Regions from separate parts of the Brachymonas sp. KE5 genome, predicted to be linked through region 3. Evidence: predicted binding sites of a transcription regulator. Region 3 holds the regulator's gene; each other region holds the start of a gene.
The links. The regulator FNR, encoded in region 3, switches genes on or off when oxygen is low (the NO sensors DNR and NnrR bind a similar motif). The targets are predictions, from matches to a motif close to TTGATNNNNATCAA.

Region 1 (6,276 bases), 540 kb from region 3:
TGGCGTGGATGTTTGCCTATTGGTGGAAACTGGTGCGCTCCAGCAAGGTCAAGGATCAGGTGCACGCCCGCACCGTCGGCATTGCCGGCATCATCGGCTGCATCAGCCTGATCGGCATGATCGTGAGCCTGCTGATGGACAATGTCCCGACCGCCCTGCTCTGGGTGCAGACGGGGCTGTGGGGATTCATCCTGTTCGTGTTCGTGGCGGTGGCGCACCGCATGATTCCGTTCTTCACCTCCAACGTGCTGCCGCTGATAGAGGTGTGGCGCCCGTTCTGGGTGCTGTGGCTGATGCTGGGAGCTGCCGGTTTCGAGATTCTGGCACTGTGGCTGCAGGCCTTTGGCATACAGGGCACGGCCTGGCTGGTGGTGCGCGGCGTGGTCGAGATCGTGCTGGGCGGCATGCTGCTGTGGCTGGCCGTGGTCTGGGGGCTGGCGCAAAGCCTGAAAATCCGCCTGCTGGCCATGCTGCACATCGGTTTTGTCTGGCTCGGCATCACCTTCGTGCTGTTCGGGCTGACGCAGTTTGCCGCACTGCGCTACGGTCAGGGCGCGCTGCTGCTGGCGCCCCTGCATGCGCTCACCATGGGTTGCCTGGGATCGCTCGTGGTGGCCATGGTGACGCGGGTGTCCTGCGGGCACAGCGGCCGCACGCTGGTGGCCGACGATACGGTGTGGCGCCTGTTCCTGCTGCTGCAAGTCGCCGTGGTGCTGCGTCTGGCGGGCGCTTTTCCGGGCTTGTCGGCACTGCTGCCATTGGCGGCTGCGGCCTGGTTCGGCATCGTGCTGATCTGGGGCAACCGCCTGGTGCCGTGGTACGGCAAGCCGCGGGTGGATGGCAAGGAGGGTTAAGGCCCCTCCAGCCCGGTGCACAGCGCCTCATCGAGCACGCCCGCCACCGCCCGGTGAAACACCGGCATCTCGCCGATCGCCGGCGCCAGGCGCCATTCCACGCCACGCCAGTTTTCGCGCAATTGCTCCAGCAGCTTCGCCATGTCCACGCGCACATGGTGGCCGGCACCCAGGAACATGGGCACCACCAGCACATGCCGGCAGCCCTGGCGCGCCAGCGCATCGCCCGCCTCCAGGCTGCGCGGCTCCTGGATCTCCACGAAACCCAGTTCTACCGCCAGCCCCGGCCGGCCATCGCGCAGCAATTGCGCCACCGTCTCGAAGGGCTGGCTCCAGTCCGGATCACGTGATCCATGCGCCACCAGCAATGCGCCATCCATTTCCACCATAGTGTGTCAACTCCGTGTCTTTTCAGGTTTGCAGACCTTAATTACATTTGTTTGCATGTTTTGATCCATTGACTGCCGTCAATGCCGCAGAAACGCGCTCTCCGGATGATCACCCCTGCAATGTAAGCAAACACTACGGGAGCACACGATGAGTTCATACAAGTTGAAATTGCTGAGCGCCAGCCTGATTCTGGCAGGATTTGCCGTCGGCGCACAGGCCCAGACCAGCGCCACTGCCAAGTCGGATGGCCAGAGCCATACCACGGCAGTCCAGGCGACCTACGAGAACGCGGGCAGCTCCCCCGTAGGCAAGGCCGACATGCACCAGGACGTCAATCCCAAGGCGCCGCCCATGTCCAAGACCGAGTTCGAGCGCGCCAAGGAGATTTACTTCCAGCGCTGTGCCGGCTGCCACGGCGTGCTGCGCAAGGGCGCCACCGGCAAGGCGCTGACGCCCGACATCACGCTGGAGCGCGGCAGCGAATACCTGAAGACCTTCATCGCCTACGGCAGCCCGGCCGGCATGCCCAACTGGCAGACCAGCGGCGAGATGACCGCGGCCGACGTCGACCTTATGGCGCGCTACATCCAGCAAACGCCTCCCACGCCGCCGGAATTCTCGCTGGCCGACATGGAAAAGACACGCAAGGAATACATCCCCGTGTCCAAACGTCCCAGCAGGAAGATGAACAAATACAACATCGACAATATCTTCTCCGTCACCCTGCGTGACAGCGGCGAAGTGGCACTGATCGATGGCGATACCAAGCAGATCATCAACATCGTCAAAACCGGCTACGCGGTGCACATCTCCCGCCTGTCCAAATCCGGCCGCTACCTGTATGTGATCGGCCGCGATGCGCGTATCAACCTGATCGACCTGTGGATGGAGAAACCGGACAACGTCGCCGAGATCAAGGTCGGCCTGGAAGCCCGCTCGGTGGAAACGTCCAAGTTCAAGGGTTACGAGGACAAAATCGCCGTGGCCGGCACCTACTGGCCGCCGCAGTTCGTGATCATGGACGGCGATACGCTCAAGCCGCGCAAAATCGTCTCGACCCGCGGCATGACGGTGGACAACGAGTACCACCCCGAGCCGCGCGTTGCTGCCATCGTGGCCAGCCACTACCGCCCCGAATTCCTGGTCAACGCCAAGGAAACCGGCAAGATCTACATGGTCGACTACACCGACCTGAACAACCTCAAGAGCACCACGCTCGACGCGGCCAAGTTCCTGCACGATGGCGGCTTCGACAGCACTGGTCGCTACTTCCTGACGGCTGCCAACGCTTCCAACAAGATCGCCGTGGTCGACACCAAGGAAGACAAGCTGGCCGCTCTGGTTGATGTGGGCAAGACCCCGCACCCGGGCCGTGGCGCCAACTTCACCCATCCCAAGTTCGGTCCCGTGTGGGCGACTTCCCACCTGGGCGACGAAAGCATCAGCCTGATCGGTACCGATCCGGTCAAGCACAAGGCCAACGCCTGGAAAGTGGTGCAGACCATCAAGGGCCAGGGCGGCGGCTCGCTGTTCATCAAGACCCATCCCAAGTCGAAGAACCTGTGGGTGGATACGGCCCTGAACCCCGATGCCAAGATCAGCCAGAGCGTGGCCGTGTATGACATCAACAAGCTGGACGGCAAGCCGCAGATCGTGGACATCGCAGCCTGTGCCAAGCTGGGCGATGACGGCGCCAAGCGCGTGGTACAGCCCGAATACAACAAGGCCGGCGACGAAGTCTGGTTCTCCGTCTGGAGTGCCAAGAACAAGGAGTCCGCCATTGTCGTGGTCGACGACAAGACCCGCGCCTGCAAGACCGTGATCAAGGACAAGCGCCTGATCACGCCGACCGGCAAGTTCAACGTCTACAACACCCAGCACGACGTGTACTGATTGACTGCAATCAATGAGCCGCGATTCAGGCCCCGCCACAATGGGCCTGAACCGAAAAAGGTTTTTCAACTGGAGTGAACCATCATGAGCAAGCGTCTTATTACTCCCGCGCTCGTCGCCGTCGGCCTGCTGTTCGGCATCGCCAGCAACGTGCAGGCCAGCGAAGCCTTGGCCAAGTCCAAGAACTGCATGGCCTGCCACGCAGTGGACAAGAAAATGGTAGGCCCGTCCTACAAGGATGTGTCTGCCAAATACAAGGGCAAGGGCGCAGAAGCCACCCTGGCCGGCAAGATCAAGAAAGGCGGCGTGGGTGCATGGGGCAACGTGCCGATGCCCCCCAACAACGTGACGGATGCAGAAGCCGCCGCCCTGGCCAAGTGGGTTCTCTCCCTGTAAGACTGCTCTTACGCGCTTTATCAGCCGACGCCTACGCGTCGGCTTTTTTTATTTCCTGAACGCGCAAATTGGTAGCAAAAACAAACGTTTTGATGCATCATTCAACCGATTGACGGCAGTCAATGCAATAACCCCACGCCAAGGCGATGATTCTTACCGAACCCCTCGCCAACAACCTGGAGTCTTTATATGAGCCCGTTCCAGCTGAAGTACCTTGCTGCCGCCCTGGCAGTCGTCGGCCTCTCCGTAGCCGGATGCAACAACAAACAGGACGCAGCCCCCACGGCCGCTCCTGCCTCTACCGCTTCTGCTGCGGCTGCGGCCAGTGCACAGGCTCCAGCCGCCACGGCTGAAAACGCCGCTGCCAAGGCCGATGCAGCCAGCCACGGCGACAGCACTGCCGCCACCTATGCCAACGCCGGCTCCTCGCCGGTAGGCGCAGCAGCCCTGCACCAGAACGTCAACCCCAAGGCCCCGCAGATGACGCAGGCCGAATTCGAGCGCGGCAAGGAAATCTACTTCCAGCGCTGTGCCGGTTGCCACGGCGTGCTGCGCAAGGGCGCCACCGGCAAGCCGCTCACCACCGACATCACGCTGGAGCGCGGCACCGAGTACCTGAAGACCTTCATTGCCTACGGCAGCCCTGCCGGCATGCCCAACTGGCAGACCAGCGGCGAAATGTCCGCCCAAGACGTGGACCTGATGGCCCGCTACATCCAGCAGGAACCGCCCACCCCGCCGGAATTCTCGCTGGCCGACATCGAGAGCTCCCGCAAGGAGTACATTCCGGTCGACAAGCGTCCGACCAAGAAGATGAACAATTTCAACATCGACAACATCTTCTCCGTCACCCTGCGTGACAGCGGCGAAGTGGCGCTGATCGATGGTGACACCAAGCAGATCATCAACATCGTCAAGACCGGCTACGCGGTGCACATCTCCCGCATGTCCAAGTCCGGCCGCTACCTGTACGTGATCGGCCGCGACGCACGCCTGAACCTGATCGACCTGTGGATGGAGAAGCCGGACAACGTGGCCGAAGTCAAGGTCGGTCTGGAGGCCCGCTCGGTGGAAACCTCCAAGTTCAAGGGCTTTGAAGACAAGCTGGCAATTGCGGGCACCTACTGGCCGCCGCAATTCGTGATCATGGACGGCGATACGCTCAAGCCGCGCAAGGTGGTTTCCACCCGTGGCATGACGGTAGACAACGAGTACCACCCCGAACCGCGCGTCGCTGCCATCGTGGCCAGCCACTACCGCCCCGAATTCCTGGTCAACGCCAAGGAAACCGGCAAGATCTACATGGTCGACTACTCCGACCTGGCCAACCTGAAGATGACGGTGCTGGATTCTGCCAAGTTCCTGCACGACGGTGGCTTCGACAGCACCGGCCGCTACTTCATGACGGCAGCCAACGCCTCCAACAAGATCGCCGTGGTCGACACCAAGGAAGACAAGCTGGCCGCTCTGGTCGATGTGGGCAAGACCCCGCACCCGGGCCGTGGCGCCAACTTCAAGCATCCCAAGTTCGGTCCGGTGTGGGCAACGTCCCACCTGGGTGACGAGAGCATCAGCCTGATCGGTACGGATCCGGTCAAGAACAAGGCCAACGCCTGGAAAGTGGTGCAGACCATCAAGGGCCAGGGCGGCGGCTCGCTGTTCATCAAGACCCATCCCAAGTCCAAGAACCTGTGGATCGACACCCCGCTCCACCCGGATGCCAAGATCAGCCAGAGCGTGGTCGTGTATGACATCAACAAGCTGGACGACAAGCCACAGGTGATCGACATCGCGGCCTGCGCCAAGATCGGCGACGACGGTGCCAAGCGCGTGGTACAGCCCGAGTACAACAAGGCCGGTGACGAGATCTGGTTCTCCGTCTGGAGCGCCAAGGACAAGGAATCCGCCATTGTGGTGGTGGACGACAAGACCCGCGCCTGCAAGACCGTGATCAAGGACAAGCGCCTGATCACGCCGACCGGCAAGTTCAACGTCTACAACACCCAGCACGACGTGTACTGATCCACGCCCTTTCCTGAAAGGAGCACAGGCCGGGCGGGCAACCGTCCGGCCTTTTTTCAGGGTTGCCGGCAATCAAGAAAGCATGGCCGGCTCCCTCCTATACTTGACCTCAACCCAACCCCATGGTGACGCGAGATGTTGCAGTTGATAAGAATCCTCGTGATGTGTGGCGCCTGCCTGGCCAGCCTGGCCCAAGCGCAGGAATCTGCCCCCGTTCCCACCGAAGCCCGCCAGCGTGAACTGCTGCACCTGCTCAAGCAGGATTGCGGCGCCTGCCATGGAATGACAATGCAGGGCGGCCTGGGCACCCCGCTCACTGCCGAGGCCCTGCGCGGCAAGCCGGTGGACAGCCTGGTCGCCACCATCATGGGTGGCCGCCCCGGCACCGCCATGCCACCCTGGCATCCGTTCATGAACGAGCAGGAAGCCCGCTGGATGGTGGAGCTGCTGCAGGCCGGAAAGCATCCGTAAGACATTCAGGGAGCACACCATGACCAACTTCTCCAGCAACACCCTGCGCCGCCTGCCGGGCGCCCTCTCCGCCCTGGTGACCGCTCTGGCGCTGGCCGGCTGCGCCACCAGCGGCGGCGCCGTGCGTGGCACTGGCGACCTCGGCGTCGTCATCGAGCGTGCCACCGGCAGTGTGCAGATCGTCGAAAACAGCCAGGACACCAGCCTCGCCCGCGTCAAGGGCCTGGGTGACCTGTCGCACGCCTCCGTC
Region 2 (6,276 bases), 530 kb from region 3:
CGGCGAGCTGGACACCGCTGAAGTATTCCGCGTGATGGACGACCTGTACGACAGCGGCGTGCGCGTGCTCATCCTCTCCGGCGGCGAACCGCTGATGCGTCCGGACATCTTCGAAATCGCCGCCCGCGCCAAGGCCAAGGGCATGTACACCGGCCTGTCCAGCAACGGCACGCTGATCGACGAACACAACGTGGGCCATATCGCCTCGATCGGCTTCGACTACATCGGTGTCAGCCTGGACGGCATCGGCGCCACGCATGACGCCTTCCGCGGCCTGCCCGGCAGCTTCGAGCAGTCCATGCGCGGCATCCGCCTGTGCCACGACCATGGCATGAAAGTGGGCGTGCGCTTCACCATGACGGAAGAAAACGCGCACGACCTGCCCGCCCTGCTCCAACTGGTGGATGACGAGGACATCGACAAGTTCTATTTCTCGCACCTCAACTACGCCGGCCGCGGCAATGCCAACCGCGAGACCGACGCCCTGCACCAGCGCACACGCTGGGCCATGGACATGCTGATCGACGCCTGCGCGGCCAGCATCCGCAACGGCCGCCCGCGCGAGTTCGTGACCGGCAACAACGATGCCGATGGTGTTTATCTGCTGCAATGGGCACGCAAGCATTTTCCCGAAAAGGAAGAAAAGATTGCCCAACTCGAGCAGAAACTCTACAGCTGGGGCGGCAACAGCAGCGGCGTGAACGTGGCCAACATCGACAACCGCGGCTATGTGCACCCCGACACCATGTGGTGGAAGATCCGCCTCGGCAACGTGAAGGAGCGCAGCTTCGGCGACATCTGGCAGGACACCAGCCACCCGCTCATGGCGGGCCTCAAGCAGGCGCCGCGCCCGGTCACCGGCCGCTGCGCCAGCTGCCAGTACCTCACGCTGTGCAACGGCAACACCCGCGTGCGCGCCTGGGAACTGACGGGCGACTACTGGGCCGCCGACCCGGCCTGCTACCTGAGCGATGCCGAACTGGGCATTGCGCCCGGCAGCTATTCCGAAGAAGAACACCGTCTGGCCCGCCGCCTGCGCAGCATTCCGATCCAGCCGCTTTCCCTCGACGAACAGGAGGTCGCACCATGCGCCCAGGCATGATTTCCCGCAGGGCCACCCCCCTCGCACGCACCCTTGCCACCATCATGGTGGGGCTGGGCAGCCTTGCCGGCCTGACGTTCACCGTTTGCGCCCAGGCTGCGCCTGGCAGCGGCAACACCCAGATGCTGGAATGGATGCAGCGCTCGCACCAGCCGGCCGCCATCCCCGACGCCCGTCTCGCCACCCTTTACCGCCAGCAATGCGCCAGCTGCCACGGCAGCGAGCGGCTGGGCGCCATGGGCCCCGCCCTGCTGCCCGAGAATCTGGAGCGCATCAAGCCCGCCGAAGTACTGCGCGTGATCCGCGAAGGCCGCCCCGCCACGCAGATGGCAGGATACGCCGGAAAACTCAGCGAACCCGAAATCCAGGGCCTGGCGCGCTGGGTCCAGCAGCCCCCCGCCAAGCCGGTCGGCTGGACCGCGGCCGAAATGCGCGCCTCGCACCGCGAGTTCGTCAAGCCCGACTACTCCGACAAGGTCAAGCCCGCCTTCAAGGTCAATGATCCGCACAACCTGTTCGTGGTGGTGGAAGCCGGCGACCACCATGTCAGCGTGATCGACGGCGACACCTTCACCCCCATCACGCGCTTCCAATCGCATTTCGCGCTGCACGGCGGCCCGAAATTCACGCCGGATGGCCGCTTCGTCTACTTCGCCAGCCGCGACGGCTGGGTCAGCCAGTACGACCTGTACACGCTGAAGAAGGTGGCGGAAATTCGCGTCGGCATCAACACGCGCAACGTGGCGGTCTCCTCCGACGGCAAGTGGGTGCTGGCCGGCAACACCCTGCCGCAGAATCTGGTACTGCTGGACGCACGCGGCCTCAAGCCGGTGCGCACCTACCCGGTGAAGGACCGCGAAGGCAAGTCTTCTCGCGTCTCCGCCGTGTATGACGCCGCCCCCCGCAACAGCTTCGTCGTCGCCCTCAAGGACGCCCCCGAACTCTGGAGCATCTCCTACGACCCCAAGGCCGAGCCCTTCTACTCCGGCTTCGTGCACGATTACAAGATGAAGGAAGGCATCCCCACCAAGGGCTTCCTCAATCCGCGCGTCACGCCGCTGCAGATGGTGCTGGACGACTTCTACTTCGACCCCGACTACAAGTACGTCATGGGTGCCTCGCGCGACGGCAAGGCGCAGGTCATCTCGCTGGTCTCGCGTGGCAAGGTCGCCGAGCTGCCGTTGCGCGGCATGCCGCACCTGGGCTCGGGCATCACCTTCAAGGCCAACGGCCGCCTCTACATGGCCTCCACCAACCTGAACACGCCCACGGTCACCGTGATCGACATGCAGAGCTGGAAAGTGGCCAAGGAGATCCCCATCCCCGGCCCCGGCTTCTTCCTGCGCAGCCATGAAGACACCCCCTACGCCTGGGTCGATTCCATGATGTCGCCGACGGCGAAAGACACCATCTCCATCATCGACAAGCGCACGCTGGAAGTCGTGCGCCAGCTCAGGCTGCGCCCCGGCAAGACCAACGCCCACGTCGAATTCACGCGCGACGGCCGCTACGCGCTGGTCAGCATCATGGAAAATCCCGGAGAACTGGTCATTGTCGACGCAAAGACCTTCCGCGAGGTCAAGGCATTGCCCATGTCCAAGCCGATTGGCAAATACAATGTCTACAACAAGGTCACGCGATCGGAGGGCACCAGCCACTGATTGGCGGCCAGTCCCAACCCCCCTGTCAGATCCGAGGCATGAGAAAAGAAGTCGACGTCCGCAAGCTGGTTCGCTACCAACCCCTGTTCCAGGAGCTGAACGACGCCCAGATCGAGTCCCTCATGCCCGGCATCCGGGAAATCCGCATCGAAAAAGGCCGCGACCTGTTCCACCGCGACGACCCCTGCGACGGGCTCTGGCTGGTGGTCTATGGCCGCGTCAAGCTCTTCATCACCTCGCCGCAGGGCAACGAGAAGGTCATCGAGATCGTGCAGACCGGCCAGAGCTTCGGCGAAGCCGTCATGTTCCTGCGTCGCCCCTATCCGGTCAGCGCCCATGTGCTCGAAGACAGCATGCTGCTGCACGTGAGCGAGAGCGTGATTTCCGACGCCATCGAAACCGACAAGTCCTTCGCGCGCCACCTGCTGGCCGGCCTGTCCATGCGCCTGCACACCTTCGTGCAGGACGTGGAGCGCTACTCCATGGAAAACCCGCTGCAGCGCGTTGCGGGCTATCTGGTACAACTGAGCGAGACGCCGGAAGCAGAGGCTTTCACCGTCAGCCTGCCCGTCAACAAGAACCTGATCGCTTCGCGCCTGAGCCTGGCACCCGAGACCTTCTCGCGCGTGCTCAACCAGCTCACCACGGCCGGCTTCATCCAGGTCGACGGCAAGGACATCACCGTCAGCAACCCCTCGGGCATGCTGCTGTTCGCACAAACCTCTGCCAAGACCAAATCCTGACCCCTGCCGGATGTCCGGCAGGTCCGGGCCATCCAGCCCACCAGCCAATAACAACATTCCCCGGGAGCCTCCATGACTGACAGCCACGCATCCGAACCGGTCAAGCCGATCGACCTGCGCAAGTTGCCGCCGCCAGAACCCATGCTGGTCATCATGGACGCCATTGCCGACCCCGTGCCCGCCTGCGGCTACTGGGCCTTCCTGCTGCCGCGCTTTCCGCAGCCGCTGGTGTCCATGCTGGCCGATCGCGGGCTGGATTATCGCGTCGAGCCCGAGGAGAATTACGACGGCGTGCTGATGCGCATCGCGCCAGAATTTCCCGAGGAAGACTGACGGGGCGCGCACGCGTGTCCAACATAAAGCGGCGCCACTGTTCCGCCTGCCGATTGCCGCCAGCCGAGTGACCGTGTGCTGCGCTGGGCGGTCATCCGCCCGAACACTCCGAGCAGGGCAAGCAAGCTGGCTGCTCAGGCCATTTCCGGCATGCCCCGCTTCGCCTGCTCGATCAGCGGGTAGAGATCCCCATGCAGCGTCACCACGCTGCCGATGATCAGCAGCACCGGCGACTCCAGTCCTGAGCCTGCCAGCGTCTGCGCCAGCGCACCCAGCGTGGTCGTCACCACGCGCTGCTGCGGCGTGGTGGCACTGGCCACAGCCGCCACCGGCGTTTCGGCAGCGTGGCCGTGCGCCATCAGCTCGGCCGCAATGCGCGGCGCCTCGCCCAAACCCATGTACACCACCAGCGTGGACGCCGGGTTGAGGTGGCGCACCCATTCCAGATCATCACAGTCCTTCTTGCGGTGTCCCGTCACGAAACTCACCATCTGCGCATGATCGCGGTGCGTGAGCGGAATGCCGGTGCTGGATGCCGCCCCCATGGCCGCCGTCACACCCGGCACCACCTCGCAGGGAATGCCCTCGCTGGCCAGTTCCTGCATCTCCTCGCCGCCGCGGCCGAACATGAACGGATCGCCGCCCTTGAGGCGAACCACCCGCAAGCCCTTACGCGCCTTGTTGACAATCATGCGGTTTGTCTCTTCCTGTGGCAACATATGCCTGTTTGCACGCTTGCCTACGCAAATGCATTCGCACCGTTCGGGAATCAAGTCGAGGATCTCTTGCGAAACCAGCAGATCGTAAAGCACCACGTCTGCCTCGCGCAGCCGCCGTAGCGCCCGCAGCGTCAGGAGCTCCGGGTCGCCCGGGCCTGCTCCTACCAGGCTGACCAGCGGCCCCGATTCGGGCCGCGAAGCACCGGTGGTCTCCACTGTGCATGCATTCTTGGTGTTCTTCATGAATAACCATCCTTGTACTGCCGATTTCGAGGCTCCAGTGTACAAACGGACCGGCCGGTTTTTGATTGATTGGGGTCAATGCCTCCGGAGCCGCGTGAAACTTACATTACATCGTGTTGCAAAGGCACTTACAGAAAGGATGTGGCATGGCAGCTAGCTTCACCAAGTCGACGGCCCGTAATATCTTTTACGGCGGATCGACGTTCTTCTTCCTGCTCTTTCTGGCACTCACATTCCAGACCGAGCGGAGCTTCCCCCAGTACGACAACCGCGCCGCCATTACCGACCAGGTGGTGCGCGGCAAGAAGATCTGGGAAACCAACAACTGCATCGGCTGTCACACCATGCTGGGTGAAGGCGCGTACTTCGCGCCCGAACTCGGCAACGTGTACCCGCGCCGTGGTCCCGAGTTCATCAAGGCCTGGATGAAATCCCAGCCGAGCAAGGTTCCCGGCCGCCGCCAGATGCCCAACTTCCACCTGACCGACGCCCAGCTCGACGATCTGGTGGCATTCCTGAAATACAGCTCCGAAATCAAGACCCACAACTGGCCGCCCAACAAGGAAGGCTGACCCCCGGTCCGGAACTATTCTTTAAACGATTGAGGAGAAAAGCATGACAAGCGTAACCTTGCCTGTGGATGCCGAAAGACTGGCACCCGTGGCGCCGGCCGACGTGGCTCCCAGCCCGGCCAAAGTTAAGTACGCCTCACAGGCGGTCGCCAAGCCGTATTTCATCGCCGCCATCGGCCTGTTCGTCGGCCAGATCATCTTCGGCCTGATCATGGGCGCGCAGTACATCTGGGGCGACTTCTTGTTCCCGGCGATTCCGTTCAACATCGCCCGCATGGTGCACACCAACCTGCTGATCGTGTGGCTGCTGTTCGGCTTCATGGGCGCAGGCTACTACCTGATTCCCGAAGAGTGCGAACGCGAGTTGCACAGCCCGAAACTGGCGCTTGCGCTGTTCTGGATCTTCCTGGTTGCCGGTGCGCTGACCATCGTCGGCTACCTGATGGTGCCCTACTCCACGCTGGCCGAGATGACCGGCAACGACCTGCTGGCCACCATGGGGCGCGAGTTCCTGGAGCAGCCGCTGATCACCAAGATCGGCATCGTGGTCGTGGCCCTGGGCTTCCTGTACAACCTGTCCATGACCATGGCCAAGGGTCGCAAGACCACCATCAGCCTGGTGATGATGATCGGTCTGTGGGGCCTGGCCATCTTCTTCCTGTTCGCGTTCTACAACCCGCACAACCTCGCCCGTGACAAGTTCTACTGGTGGTGGGTGGTGCACCTGTGGGTGGAAGGCGTGTGGGAACTGATCATGGGCGCCATGCTGGCCTTCGTGCTGGTGAAGGTGACCGGCGTCGACCGCGAAGTGATCGAAAAATGGCTGTACCTGATCATCGCCATGACGCTGATCTCCGGCATCATCGGTACCGGCCACCACTACTTCTGGATTGGTACGCCCGG
Region 3 (6,276 bases):
TCGCCCAGCTTGCGCATGCGCAGCAGCAGCCACGGGCCCGCCATCAGCGACACGCTGGTGCCCAGCACGAACAAGGCCATCACGGCTGCCCCCTGCCATACCACGCCGGTCAGGGCCGCCACCATCAGTGCCGAATACAGCAGGCCACAGGGCAGGAAGGCCCACAGCATGCCCACCAGCACCGGCCCGAAAGAACCGCCGCGCTGCTGCAGGCGCTTGATGCGCTCCCACACCTTGCGCGCCGAGCGATCCAGCCAGGCCGGCTGCCGCCCCTGGAACATCAGCAACACCCCGAGCACCAGCGCGGCGACGTGGATCGTGCTCCACACCGGCCGCAGCGCGGCACTCTGCACCGTCAGCCAGCCCAGGCCCTGCATGGTGGCCGCGGCCAGCGCGCCCAGGCCGGCATAGCCCAGCACCCGCCCCACCTGGAACAGCCCCATGGCCGTATTCTGCTGCGCCGGCCGTTCACCGGCCGTGACGCCGATCCCCGCGCATGCCGCGCCGCACATGGCAATGCAGTGCGGGCCGCCCGCCAGGCCCATCAGCAGGGCCGTGACGATCAATGATGCTTCCATACTTCTCTTTCATGCAAAACGGCCGGCACGGTATGCACCGGTGCCGGCCTTGCCATGGCAGTCCCTCTCACCCTGCCGGGTGTCTGCCACCGATCAGATGATTTTAGAGAATTTCACGCGGGTGCGGTCCGCCTGCAGGTACTTGTCGAACACCATGGCCACGCCACGCACGAAATACCAGCCCTGCTCGGTGACGGTGATGCCGTTCTCGGTGATGCGCACCATGCCTTCCTCTTCCTTCTGCCCGAGCATCTCCAGCTCGCGCGCGAAGTAATCCTTGAAGTCGATCAGCCAGGCCAGGTTGATCGACTCGTAGTCGATCTCGCCCTGGCACATGATGGCCATGATGACGGCGCGGCGGATCAAGTCGTCTCGCGTCAGCGCCAGGCCACGCACCACCGGGAAATGGCCGCGCTCGACCGCGTCGTAGTAGTCTTCCAGCGTCTTGGCGTTCTGGCTGTAGGTGGCGCCGATGCGGCCGATGGCCGAAACGCCCAGGCCGATCAGGTCGCAGTCCGGCTGCGTGCTGTAGCCCTGGAAGTTGCGGTGCAGGCGGCCTTGGCGCTTGGCAATGGCCAGTGCATCATCGGGCAGCGCAAAGTGGTCCATGCCCACGTACACGTAGCCGGCATCGCCAAAGGCCTTGAGCGATTGCGACAGCATCTCGATCTTTTCGCCACCGCTGGGCAGCGTGTAGGCATCGATGCGGCGTTGTGCCTTGAACCGCTCGGGCAGATGCGCGTAGGCATACAGCGCAATACGGTCCGGCCGCAACTCGTTCACCTGCTTCAGCGTGCGTGCAAACGAGGCCGCGGTCTGCTGCGGCAGGCCGTAGATCAGGTCGACGTTGACCGACTTGAAGCCGATGCGGCGCGATGCCTCCACCAGCGCAAACACCTGCTCGGCCGGCTGGATGCGGTGCACCGCCTTCTGCACGTCCGGGTCGAAGTCCTGCACGCCGAAGCTCAGGCGGTTGAAGCCCAGGTCGAACAGGTTCTGCAGGCGTTTTTCATCCACCGTGCGCGGGTCCACTTCCACCGAGTATTCGCCGCCCTCTGCCAGTTCAAAGGCCCCCCGGATCATGCCCATCAGCTGACTCAGTTCCGCATCGTCCAGGAAGGTGGGCGTGCCGCCACCGAAGTGCAGCTGCGACACCACCTGCCCGCGCCCCAGATGCGCGACATGCAGGTCAATCTCGCGCTGCAGATAACGCAGGTACTCGGTGCCGCGCTCGCGGTGCTTGGTGATGATCTTGTTGCAGGCGCAGTAGTAGCACAGCGACTGGCAGAACGGCACGTGCACATAGATCGACAGCGGCAGCACATGGCCCGGCCGGGAATTGTGCCGCTGCTCCAGCGCAGCGATGTAGTCGCTCTCGCCAAAGGCCTCGACAAAACGGTCAGCCGTGGGATAGGAGGTGTAGCGCGGGCCAGCAATGTCGTAGCGGGCCAGCAATTCTGGGGTGAGGATGATCTGTTCGGTACTGCTCATGGTCTCGGGCATTCTAAGTGAGCAAGCGCCAGCATAACCCCTTGCTGCACAAAAGCCTGAACGGTTGCGGGCGCTGCCATGCTGTCATTGCGGGTATCTACTTTGCCAGCGAAATGCCCCTGCAGCCATTGATATGTATCAACCCCTCTTTTCCGCCATGCGATAATCGGCACTTTCCATGACAAGGATCAAGTGCGCAATGGCGCGCGCCCCGGATAGCTGCATGTCTCCTTCGCTCCCCAAGTCTTACAAAGTGGCCTGCTCGAACTGCAATCTGCGCGAGCTGTGCATGCCCATGGGTCTGAGCGAGGCAGAACTGCGCTATATCGACAACATGGTCGGTGCCCGGCGCAGGATTCCGCGTGGCGAACCGCTGTTCACGCACGGTGACCCGTTCAAGGCACTCTACGCCATCCGCACCGGCTTTTTCAAGACCACGGTCACTGCGCAGGACGGCCGCGACCAGGTCACCGGCTTCCAGATGGCCGGCGAGATCGTCGGGCTGGACGGCATCGTGCACGACCGCCACACCTGCGATGCGATCGCGCTGGAAGACTCCGAAGTCTGCGTCATGCCCTATGACGAACTCGAGGCGCTTTCCCGCGAAGTGACGGTGCTGCAGAACCACGTGCACAAGATCATGAGCCGCGAGATCGTGCGCGACCAGAGCATGATGCTGCTGCTCGGCAGCATGCGCGCCGAGGAACGCCTGGCCGCCTTCCTGCTCAATCTGGTGCAGCGCCTGCATGCGCGCGGCTTTTCGCAATCGGAACTGGTGCTGCGCATGACGCGCGAGGAAATCGGCAGCTACCTTGGCCTCAAGCTGGAAACGGTGAGCCGCACCTTCTCCAGGTTTGCCGAACAGGGCATCGTGGAGGTGCGCCAACGCCACGTGCGCATTCTGGATACGGCAGCGCTGCAGCAGCTGGTCAGCCAGCACCACCCCGAATAGCCCGGCAGCACTGCACGAGCAAGCACCAGTTGGGCGAAACCCGCCTCTCATTAACAAAAGAAATGCCGGCACACAGCCGGCATTCTTCAGGAGAGCTTCCGGTCAGTGCGACGCCGGAACGCCGCCCGTGGCGGCATGATTGCGCGCCCGGTTGGCAGGGGTGAATTGCGCCCCCTGGTTGGACAGGCCGGGCGTTTCCACCTCCCGGCTCTCGATCAGCACCTCATTGGGCGAATGCGCGATGAAGTACCAGGTGATCAGGCTGGCGATGATGACGGCCACCGGGCCGCCCACCACCATCCATACGATCGGATACGTCCACCACGACCGGCCCTCTTCGGGGTGAGGGACCTGACCACGGGACGAAGCATCCGGGTTGCTGGTTTGCATGCGTGACTCCTGGCTCATCATTTCGGTACCAGGAAGGCGGCCTTTTCGGTCACCATGGCATCGCTGCCGGTTTCACGGATATCCAGGTAGATCGGGTGCGAACCCGGCTCCATGGAACCCACGGGAATGCGCACGGCGACCACGTGCTGCTCGACCTGGGCCGGGCCGATGGTCATGTCTGCCCCTTCGGCAATGGTGGCGCCGGGCAGTCCGTTCACGCGGATCTCGTAGTTCTGCTCGCTCTCGGTGGTGTTCATCACGCGCACCAGGTACACGTTCTCGATCTTGCCGCCGTCGACGATGCGCGACATCACGCCACGGTCGCGGATGATGTCCACCCGCATCGGCTTGCGCATGCTCAGGCTGGTCACCAGCGCAGCCGCAATCAGCACCAGGATGCCCGTGTAGACCAGGATACGGGGACGCTTGATCCGGTTCCAGATCTCGCTCTTGCCCCAGTTGTTCTTCATCGCGTTCTCGGTGGAGTACTTGATCAGGCCACGCGGGTAGCCGACCTTGTCCATCACCTCGTCGCAGGCATCCACACAGGCGCCGCAGCCGATGCATTCGTACTGCAAACCCTTGCGGATGTCGATGCCGGTCGGGCAGACCTGCACGCACATGGAACAGTCGATACAGTCGCCGAGCGCAATCGTGCTGCGATCGACCTTCTTGGAGCGCGGACCGCGCGGCTCGCCACGGTTCTCGTCATAGGTCACGATCAGCGTGTCGGGGTCGAACATGGCGCTCTGGAAGCGAGCGTACGGGCACATGTACTTGCAGACCTGCTCGCGCATGAAGCCGGCGTTGCCGTAGGTAGCGAAACCGTAGAAGAAGATCCAGAAGGTTTCCCAGTTGCCCAGGTTCCAGTGCGCGAAGTTGCCGATCAGTTCGCGGATGGGCGAGAAATAGCCGACGAAGGTCAGGCCCGTCCAGACCGCAATCGCCAGCCAGATCAGGTGCTTGCCGCCACGCTTGAGGATCTTCTCGCCCGTCCAGCCGCTCTTGTCCAGGCGCATGCGGGCACTGCGGTCGCCTTCCATTTTGGCCTCGACCCAGAGGAAGATCTCGGTGTAAACCGTCTGCGGGCAGGTGTAGCCGCACCACAGGCGCCCTGCCACCGCCGTGAACAGGAACAGCGACAGTGCGGAGATGACCAGAATGCCCGTCAGGTAGATGAAGTCCTGCGGGTACAGCACCAGGCCGAAGATATAGAACTTGCGCGCACCCAGGTCGAACAGCACGGCCTGGCGCTCGCCCCAGTTCAGCCAGGGCAGACCATAGAACACGATCTGTGTGAGCCAGACGAAAATCCAGCGCCAGTTGGTGAAACGACCGGAAATCGAACGCGGATGGATCGCCTTGGATGCCGCAAAAAGCGAACCGCCGGTAGCGGCCGACATCAAGGTGTCCTTCTCGATCGGGATGACCTTTTTTTCCGGTGCCGGTTCAGGCGTTTGCTTTTTCTCGGGGACTTCGTTGGACATAGTGTGTGTTCCAGACTGCCTTACTTACATGAACCCGAATATGATAAGACGATCGGGCGTCGCCATATGAAAAAACCGCCATGACCTTTGATCGAAGTCATGGCGGTGCATTATCCCGTGCACAGGTTTTCCTGTGCACATTGTCGGTTACTTGTTGGAAAGGCTCCACACATAGGCCGACACCAGGCGGATCTGCTCGGGCTTGAGCTTGGTGTGCCACTCGGGCATCACGTTGATCTTGCCATTCGTGATCTGGTTCACGATGTTGGCTTCGCTCGGAACGCCCATCAGCCAGACCGAGTCGGTCAGGTTGGGCGCGCCCAGCGCCGTGTTGCCCTTGCCATCTGCGCCGTGGCAGGCCGCACAGGCCATGAATTTGCCCTTGCCGACAGAGGCTTCAGCCGAGTCGTGCGGCAGGCCGGACAGGCTCATCACGTAGTGGGCCACCGCCTTGGCATCGGCGGGCGTGCCACCGATGGCCTGGATCTGGGGCGGCATGTTGCCGTTGCGACCCTTGGTGATGGTTTCCATGATCTGCTCGGGCTTGCCGCCCCACAGCCAGTCGTTGTCGCTCAGGTCGGGGAAGCCGGTGCCACCCTTGGCGCTGGAGCCATGGCACTGCGCGCAGTTGTTCAGGAACAGGCGCTGGCCCATGCCGTTGGCGTCCTTGTCCTTGGCGATCTCCTCGATCGGCATGGCGGCGTACTTGGCGAACAGCGGTGCCACCTGGGCATCACCCTTGGCCATCTCTGCCTCGTACTGGCCCTTGGAGGTCCAGCCCAGCGAACCCTTCATGTTGCCGAAGCCCGGATACATGAAGAAGTAGGCGATGGCAAAGAAGATGGTCAGCCAGAACATGCCCACCCACCAGCGCGGCAGCGGGTTGTTGATCTCGCGCAGGTCGCCGTCCCACACGTGGCCGGTGGTCTTGTCTTCGGCGGTTGCAGCGCGCGCCTGTGCGCCGAACAGCAGCACAGCCACACAGAAGATGATGCCGAAAGCGACGATCGCCATCACCCACAGTGACCAGAAGGAACTGATAAAGTCACTCATTTTGTATCCTCAGTATGTTTTTGGGGGCTCGGAGCCTCTTCCGGACCGAACGGCAACTGGGCAGCCTCGTCGAAGCGGTGCGTGTTGCGGCGGGAATAGGCCCACCAGCCGATGCCGATGAATGCGGCAAAACTCAGCACCGTCGTCAGGCTTCTCAGGTCGTTGATGTCCATGTGGAAGAAACTCCTCGTCCCTTGTTCTGTTTACTGCAGGGCAACGTCGACGCGACGTGCCTGGCCACCCTGGCCGGCGTTGTTATCCGCAGGCTTTTGCAGGTCGATCTGGTCTTCGGCCACGCCGTTGGCCTTCAGCAGGTCACGCACGG

Region 1: ACX36O_RS05700 (nitrite reductase) is a predicted target of FNR. The motif match lies at 3,643-3,656, and genes of this name have one in related genera.
Region 2: cobA (uroporphyrinogen-III C-methyltransferase) is a predicted target of FNR. The motif match lies at 4,867-4,880, and genes of this name have one in related genera.

The regions. Positions count from the first base shown of each region.
Region 1 covers NZ_CM173463.1:1,187,347-1,193,622, reverse strand. Annotated here, with positions in the region: gene ACX36O_RS05720 (NnrS family protein) at 1-854, shown strand, start outside; gene ACX36O_RS05715 (sirohydrochlorin chelatase) at 851-1,243, opposite strand; gene ACX36O_RS05710 (cytochrome D1 domain-containing protein) at 1,392-3,137, shown strand; gene ACX36O_RS05705 (c-type cytochrome) at 3,222-3,533, shown strand; gene ACX36O_RS05700 (nitrite reductase) at 3,723-5,555, shown strand; gene ACX36O_RS05695 (c-type cytochrome) at 5,718-6,026, shown strand; gene ACX36O_RS05690 (cytochrome D1 domain-containing protein) at 6,046-6,276, shown strand, end outside.
Region 2 covers NZ_CM173463.1:1,177,718-1,183,993, reverse strand. Annotated here, with positions in the region: gene nirJ (heme d1 biosynthesis radical SAM protein NirJ) at 1-1,102, shown strand, start outside; gene ACX36O_RS05670 (cytochrome D1 domain-containing protein) at 1,225-2,763, shown strand; gene ACX36O_RS05665 (Crp/Fnr family transcriptional regulator) at 2,802-3,506, shown strand; gene ACX36O_RS05660 (sulfurtransferase TusA family protein) at 3,579-3,839, shown strand; gene cobA (uroporphyrinogen-III C-methyltransferase) at 3,974-4,801, opposite strand; gene ACX36O_RS05650 (c-type cytochrome) at 4,948-5,373, shown strand; gene ACX36O_RS05645 (cbb3-type cytochrome c oxidase subunit I) at 5,417-6,276, shown strand, end outside.
Region 3 covers NZ_CM173463.1:644,816-651,091, reverse strand. Annotated here, with positions in the region: gene ACX36O_RS03035 (sulfite exporter TauE/SafE family protein) at 1-578, opposite strand, end outside; gene hemN (oxygen-independent coproporphyrinogen III oxidase) at 672-2,069, opposite strand; gene fnr (fumarate/nitrate reduction transcriptional regulator Fnr) at 2,293-3,021, shown strand; gene ACX36O_RS03020 (nitrogen fixation protein FixH) at 3,124-3,411, opposite strand; gene ccoG (cytochrome c oxidase accessory protein CcoG) at 3,429-4,898, opposite strand; gene ccoP (cytochrome-c oxidase, cbb3-type subunit III) at 5,046-5,951, opposite strand; gene ACX36O_RS03005 (cbb3-type cytochrome oxidase subunit 3) at 5,948-6,124, opposite strand; gene ACX36O_RS03000 (OmpA family protein) at 6,155-6,276, opposite strand, start outside.